2 regions of the Paenibacillus sp. JT22N15 genome follow, and region 2 is predicted to be linked to the other one. Evidence: riboswitches for the same ligand, from Rfam matches in the RefSeq annotation. Region 2 holds a riboswitch; the other holds the start of a gene.
The links. Region 2 has a riboswitch for FMN ahead of ribD (bifunctional diaminohydroxyphosphoribosylaminopyrimidine deaminase/5-amino-6-(5-phosphoribosylamino)uracil reductase RibD). Riboswitches for the same ligand answer to the same signal wherever they lie in the genome.
Positions count from the first base shown of each region.

Region 1: it holds a riboswitch for FMN, as region 2 does, so the genes downstream of both, AC50X8_RS12535 (DMT family transporter) here and ribD (bifunctional diaminohydroxyphosphoribosylaminopyrimidine deaminase/5-amino-6-(5-phosphoribosylamino)uracil reductase RibD) in region 2, are expected to answer to the same signal.

Region 1 covers NZ_JBXENV010000005.1:376,637-380,046, forward strand. Annotated here, with positions in the region: gene AC50X8_RS12525 (MFS transporter) at 1-1,463, shown strand, start outside; gene AC50X8_RS12530 (hypothetical protein) at 1,518-1,691, shown strand; FMN riboswitch at 1,808-1,956, shown strand; gene AC50X8_RS12535 (DMT family transporter) at 2,089-3,078, shown strand; gene AC50X8_RS12540 (putative sporulation protein YtxC) at 3,184-3,410, shown strand, end outside.
Region 2 covers NZ_JBXENV010000007.1:107,615-111,024, forward strand. Annotated here, with positions in the region: gene lysA (diaminopimelate decarboxylase) at 1-625, shown strand, start outside; gene AC50X8_RS15310 (peptidylprolyl isomerase) at 682-1,113, shown strand; FMN riboswitch at 1,311-1,521, shown strand; gene ribD (bifunctional diaminohydroxyphosphoribosylaminopyrimidine deaminase/5-amino-6-(5-phosphoribosylamino)uracil reductase RibD) at 1,676-2,782, shown strand; gene ribE (riboflavin synthase) at 2,798-3,410, shown strand, end outside.

The DNA.
Region 1 (3,410 bases), on a different contig from region 2:
TTTCAAGCGCACTTTTACTTATTGTGATGGATATGACCATCCTGTATACGGCATTGCCCAGCTTAACCCACGATCTCGGTGCGTCCGCTTCGGAAAAATTGTGGATTTTGAATGGCTATTCGCTCGTTATGGCGGGCCTGCTTCCTGCAATGGGAACGCTAGGCGACCGCTGGGGGCATAAAAAAATCTTTTCCGCCGGCTTGCTCGTCTTTACTGCCGCTTCACTACTTGCCGCTTTTTCTCCCGCTCCCTATGTGCTAGTGGCGGGACGGGTTCTGCTTGCCATCGGAGCATCCATGATGATGCCTGCCACATTGTCGATTATCAGAATTACCTTTACAGATGGACGCGAGCTTGGATTGGCAATCGGCATTTGGGGCTCTGTTGCTTCTGGAGGTGCAGGGCTAGGTCCCATCGTAGGCGGACTTCTTCTGGAGCATTTCTGGTGGGGTTCAGTGTTTTTAATTAACCTTCCTATCGCCATTATTGCACTTGTATTGACATTGCTATATGTGCCAAATCATCCGGGCAATAAAGAAAAGAAGTGGGATTTAATTAGTTCGATTCAAATTATGATAGCGATGGTAGCGATTATCTATTCCATTAAGGAGTTTGCTCGGCGCGAAGGGTCGCTGACTTTTGCGGTCATAGGGGCTGTTATCGGCATCGTGGCTTTAATCATCTTTATTCGTCGGCAAAATAGAAATGAAAATCCACTTATTGATCTTTCGCTATTTAAAATAAATGGTTTCTCGGCTGCATTTATTACGGCTTTGGTAGGTACATTTGCGCAGATGGGGGTTCAGTATATGGTGACCCAGCGTCTTCAACTGGTGGAAGGCCTGAGTCCGCTTCTAGCGGGGCTGTATACGTTAAGCATACCGCTAGCAGCACTCATTGCGGGTCCGCTGACTGGATCGATTCTGCATCGCTATGATGTCATTCGTATTAAGAGCGCCGCCCTTCTAATCGCGGCACTGGGAATGGGTGTGTATCTTCTGCAATTTGATTCGGGCATTGCCGGGCAGATTGTTGGACTGGCTCTCCTTGGTGCAGGCCTAGGAGCAGGGATGACAGCAGCATCGCATTCTATTATGAGCTATGCTCCCCCTGAGAAAGCGGGTATGGCTGCATCGATTGAGGAAGTAGCCTATGAGATGGGCGGAGCGTCGGGTATTGCGATCATCGGAAGTATGTCAGGCCTTGTATACACTTTGACTATGAAAATCCCTGCTGGACTCCAAGTTCCAGGTAATGTGAAAGACAGTTTGGATGAAGCGCTTCTAGTTGCAGAAGGATTGCCTGCACAGGCTGCCGAGGCGCTAAAAGCAGCAGGCCGTGCTGCTTTTGATCAGTCCTTTTTCACGATTATTGCGGGTGTTACCTTATTTTTAGTGGCAGCTTCGGTAAGCGTTGGTTTGACAAGAACGCGTTCTAAGAAAAGAAGCTCCGCTCGGTCCTGATCCGGTTAAGCAGCAAGGCATGGTTATTAATTGGGACGAGGGGAGGGTTCGTAGATGATTAATCAAATAATAGTGATTGTATGCATGGTAGGCGGGATCGCCTATTTCATTCTTGCAGGCAGAAACATCATTAAAGAAGACAGCAAGCAGCATGATTTGCTGCTTGAAAAGTTAAAGCAAAGGGACGAGGAACGGATGAGGGTTGGTAGAAATTTGGTCGAGGAATAGATGAAAACCAAGAAAAGAGGTCGGAAAAATAAAATTTTAATCGGAAATGCAAATTTTCCATGCAAATAGACTATTCAAACTGTAATCTTTTGTGTTACAATACGATTTAATCGAATATGAATCTTCAGGGCAGGGTGCAATTCCCTACCGGCGGTAAGGATGCGTTCGGAGCATCCAGAGCCCGCGACTCCTAGCTGCTTGCAGCCGGGACTGATCTGGTGAGAATCCAGAGCCGACGGTATAGTCCGGACGGGAGAAGATCAGAACCAGCTTGTTAAATGACATTCATTTATCAGGTTTGTTGATGATGCCCTTGTCAGTTTACTGACAGGGGCATTGTTTCTTTTTCATAGTGAAAAGAAGGTTCAATTCAAAACTTTCTCAGGAGGTTTTTGAATTGCAGAACACATTAGAGCTGGCTAGCGAGAAAGCGGGCTGGCGAACATCACGCATTGCAGGCATTAACGGGATATGGTATGTGGCGCTTGGCGCGACACTTTGGGGTCTTGACCCGCTGTTCCGTATTTTATTGCTCAAAAGCTTTACCTCGGCGCAAATTGTATTTATTGAGCATATTTTGCTCGCTTTTTACGCAGTCCCTGTATTGTTTAAATTCCGCCGTACATTAGTCGGCAAGCTGTCAATTGGCGTCATCGGGGCGTTGCTGTTCATTTCCTGGGGCGGCTCAGCTGTAGCGACGGTGCTGTTCACCGCAGCCTTCTCCCATGGCAGTGCCAATGCGGTGCTGCTGCTTCAGAAGCTCCAGCCGTTATTTGCGATTTTGCTCGCCAGAGTTTTGCTGAAGGAAAAGCTGCCGCGGAAGTTTTTCGTCTTTTTGCTGGCGGCGCTCGCAGGCACCTATTTGCTGACCTTCGGGTTCGGCTCGCCGTTAGTTGGCCTGCATGATCTTGCTTTGCTCAGCTGCCTGTTCTCAATCATCGCGGCGGCATTGTGGGGCGGCTCGACCGTCATGGGCAAATATTTGCTGCAAAAGAAATTGTCCTTTTCCATAGTGACGTCCCTCAGGTTTCTGCTTGCCCTGCCGCTGCTCAGCGTGATTTTGCTGGCAAGCGGCGACGCGTGGAGCCTCAATGCTGAGGGCAGCCAATTGTCGCTGATTGCCGTCAATTTATTGTTTCAAGCTTTTTTCCCAGGTTTAATCAGCATGCTTCTGTATTACAAAGGGCTTTCCTCAACTAAAGCTGTATACGCGACGCTTGCTGAGCTTTCCTTCCCTGCCGTCGGCGTATTGATTAACTGGCTCGTATTTGGCCAGACGCTGACGTTAGGGCAGCTTAGCGGCTTCCTGCTCATTTGGCTGACCTTATGGCTTATGAGCCGCAGCAGCAATGAACAGGCTGTTCAGCAGCCACAAGCTGCCGCTTAAATCCAGCACATTCATAGCCCCCTTCATTCCCAATGTCTTCATCGTATATCGTTGCTTCGTGCACCATATACTGTTTAGAGGGGAATGAAAGGGGTTGGCTTTTTTATGGAACTATTCACCGTTACGCTGCCTTCCAAGCTTCAATCTACGGCAGCTGGATTAGCGGCCTTAATGGCGCAATATACGAATGAGGATCTACATATTGAAGCAGCATCACAGGGGCGTTTGGTGCAGTTCGATCTGCAGCCTGCCGGCACCATTATGTGCCAGTCGGCAACGCCTTATTTTCAACTGAATAAGCATGGAGAAATGCTGTACCACAGTGCAGCCAA
Region 2 (3,410 bases):
TGGCTTGACGTTCCAGGTTATCAACCTTGGCGGAGGCTTCGGCATCCGTTATGTTGACGGAGATTCCCCGCTTCCAGTTGCTCAATACGTGGCAGCGATCACGGATACGCTTATTTCCAGCTTTACGGCAGCGGATTTCCCGCTTCCTGAAATTTGGGTTGAGCCAGGCCGCAGCATGGTTGGCGATGCAGGCACAACGCTTTATACCGTTGGAACGAGCAAAGAAATACCAGGCGTGCGCAAATATATCGCTGTAGACGGCGGCATGATGGATAACCCGCGTCCGGCGCTGTATCAATCCGTTTATGAAGCGATGCTTGCGAATCGTGCGAACGAAGCGAACGAAGAGACCGTTACCGTAGCGGGCAAAGCTTGCGAAAGCGGCGACAAGCTCATTATTGATCTGGAATTGCCGAAAGCAAACAGCGGCGATCTGCTTGCAGTATTTTGCACGGGCGCTTATAATTATTCGATGGCGAGCAACTACAACCGTTTCCGCCGTCCAGCCGTCGTATTTGTCAAAGATGGCGTGTCTGATCTCGTCGTTCAGCGCGAATCTTTGGACAATATTGTCGGCAATGACTTGCTTCCGGCAAGACTTCGCAAAACAGCCCTTGCGAAATAAGGGTTAAATTTGGTAACGTAGTCTTATTCGGATATAGAAAGGTAGATGTTTAATAGATGGCAAAACAAGCGAAAATTACAATGGCAAACGGAGCAGAGGTTATTATTGACCTTTTTGATCAAGATGCGCCTAACACAGTTGCAAACTTTGAGAAGCTTGCAAACGATGGTTTTTATAATGGTTTGACTTTCCACCGCGTAATTCCGGGCTTCGTTGCTCAAGGCGGCTGCCCTACAGGCAACGGCACTGGCGGACCTGGCTACACAATCAACTGTGAGATTAACCCGAACAAGCATGAGCGTGGTACGCTTGCAATGGCGCATGCTGGACGCAACACAGGCGGAAGCCAATTCTACATCGGCTATGCTCCACAGCCGCATTTGGATGGCGGACACACTGTATTTGGCAAAGTCGCTAAAGGCATGGAGCATGTTGACACGTTCCGCCAAGGCGAAAAAATGGAAAAAGTTGAAATCGTAACGGTTTAATCGTTGCGGGAAGGCCGTTTGTTTTTTCGATTCGTCGGAAAAACAAGCGGCTTTTTTACAAAAGAATAGAACAGTGTGGCTGCTAACCTGAGAATTAAAATCGAAATTTCTTGCTTTTTCAATTTTGCGGTGGTAACATTTCATCAGAGTTACATTTTAAAAGTAAGTGACCAATATTTTATAAAAATAATACAGTGACTTTCCTTCGGGGTCGGGTGAAATTCCCAACCGGCGGTGATCAGGAGGCTGTCTAAGCGCTTTGAACGATGAAGCGACATAGCTGCTGCCTGTCAGTCCGTGACCCGTGTACATTCCATTCAGAGCGTGTGAACGCATGAGCGGTTTGTATACGGCTGACCTGGTGCAATTCCGGGACCGACAGTACAGTCTGGATGGGAGAAGGAGACACTTTCAAGGCGTGATTTCATGCTTATTTGCTTGCACTTTTTTTTGCTGGGCAATTAGGTCTGTTAAAATCGATTATTTGTGTACTTGAAAGCGGGTCTCTAAGGAATACTCTCATCTCCGTTGGCTATGTTGCTAATGGAGGTTTTTTGCGTTCATGGATATTTTGAATGACAGTTATTATATGAGCTTGGCACTGGATATGGCAGAGAAAGCGGCGGGGCAGACGGATATTAATCCCGTCGTCGGCTGCGTCGTTGTAAAGGATGGCCGGATTATTGGCCTTGGCACGCATCTCAAGCGGGGAACCGGGCATGCCGAGGTGCATGCGCTGCAAATGGCGGGAGAGGAAGCGGAAGGCGCCACCGCTTATGTGACGCTGGAGCCTTGCAGCCATTTTGGCAAGACGCCTCCTTGCTGCGAACGGCTCATTGATGCCAAGGTCGCACGGGTAGTCGTGGCTACGACCGATCCGAACCCGCAGGTAGCTGGGCGTGGCCTTGAACGGCTGAAGGAATGCGGCATTGAGGTTGAAGTAGGCCTTCTCGGAGACCGCTCCAACCAAATGAATGAGAAATTCAACAAATACATTACGACGAAGCTGCCGTTTGTCACCCTTAAGACAGCGAGCACGCTCGACGGCAAAATCGCTTCCCGCACCGGCGACAGCAGATGGGTAACGGGCAGTGCGGCAAGGGAGCAGGTGCACACGCTGCGCCATCAGCATATGGGCATCATGGTCGGTATCGGCACCGTGCTTGCCGATGATCCGCAGCTGACGACGAGAGCGGACGTTCCGGCGCTGCATCCGGTGCGTATAGTCATCGACAGCAGCCTTAAGCTGCCGCTTACCGCGCGTGTGGTGACGGATCGGACGGCAAGGACGATCGTCATCGCAACTGAGCAGGCGGATGATGCCAAGGCGCAGGAGCTGCTGGCAGCTGGCGTTGAGCTCATTCGGGCAGGCACTGGCAAGCAGGTGGATTTGCCAGAAGCGATGAGAAAGCTTGGCGAGCTGGAAATTGGTTCGGTTTTGCTGGAAGGTGGCGGCAAGCTTAATGGCGCGATGCTGACAGCCGGACTCATCGACAAAATCATGCTTTATATGGCACCTAAAATTATTGGCGGGGCAGCCGCTCCCGGCACCTTTGATTTTGAAGGCTTCGAGAAAATGGCACAGGCTATTGAGCTGGAGCGTATGCAGGTGGAACAAGCGGGAGCTGATATTTGCATTAGCGGCTACCCTGTCTATCGCGATGTTTAGAGAGGAGGGCTGGCCGTGTTTACAGGTCTGATTGAAGAAGTCGGCAAGTTGAAACGGGTGGTCAAGCAGGGTGAGGCTATGGTAGTAACGATTGCTGCTTCCCGCGTTCTCGAAGGCGTAGCGCTGGGTGACAGCATAGCGGTAAACGGCGTTTGTCTGACAGTCATCTCCTTTACAGGCAGCACCTTTGATGCTGATGTAATGCCAGAAACGTACCGGCGCTCCAATCTTCACCAGCTGAAGCCCGGGGAGCAGGTCAACCTGGAGCGGGCGATGCTGGCAGGAGGGCGCTTCGGCGGTCATATGGTGCAGGGGCATATTGACGGTACAGGCATCATTGCCAAAAGGGAAACCGACGCTAATGCTGTCATATTCAGCATAAAGCTCCATGATGCGGCAACGCTGAAATATGTCATTCCTAAAGGTTCGATCGCTATTGATGGCATCAGCTTGACGGTTGTCGGGACGAATGATTCTGGCTTCTCGGTATCGGTCATCCCACATACGCTGGGAGAAACGGCATTACTGGATAAGCGCATAGGCGATTCGGTTAATATCGAATGCGATATGATTGGCAAATATGTGGAGCATTTGCTGCATTTCAAGCCAGCACGCGAGGCTGGTGCGG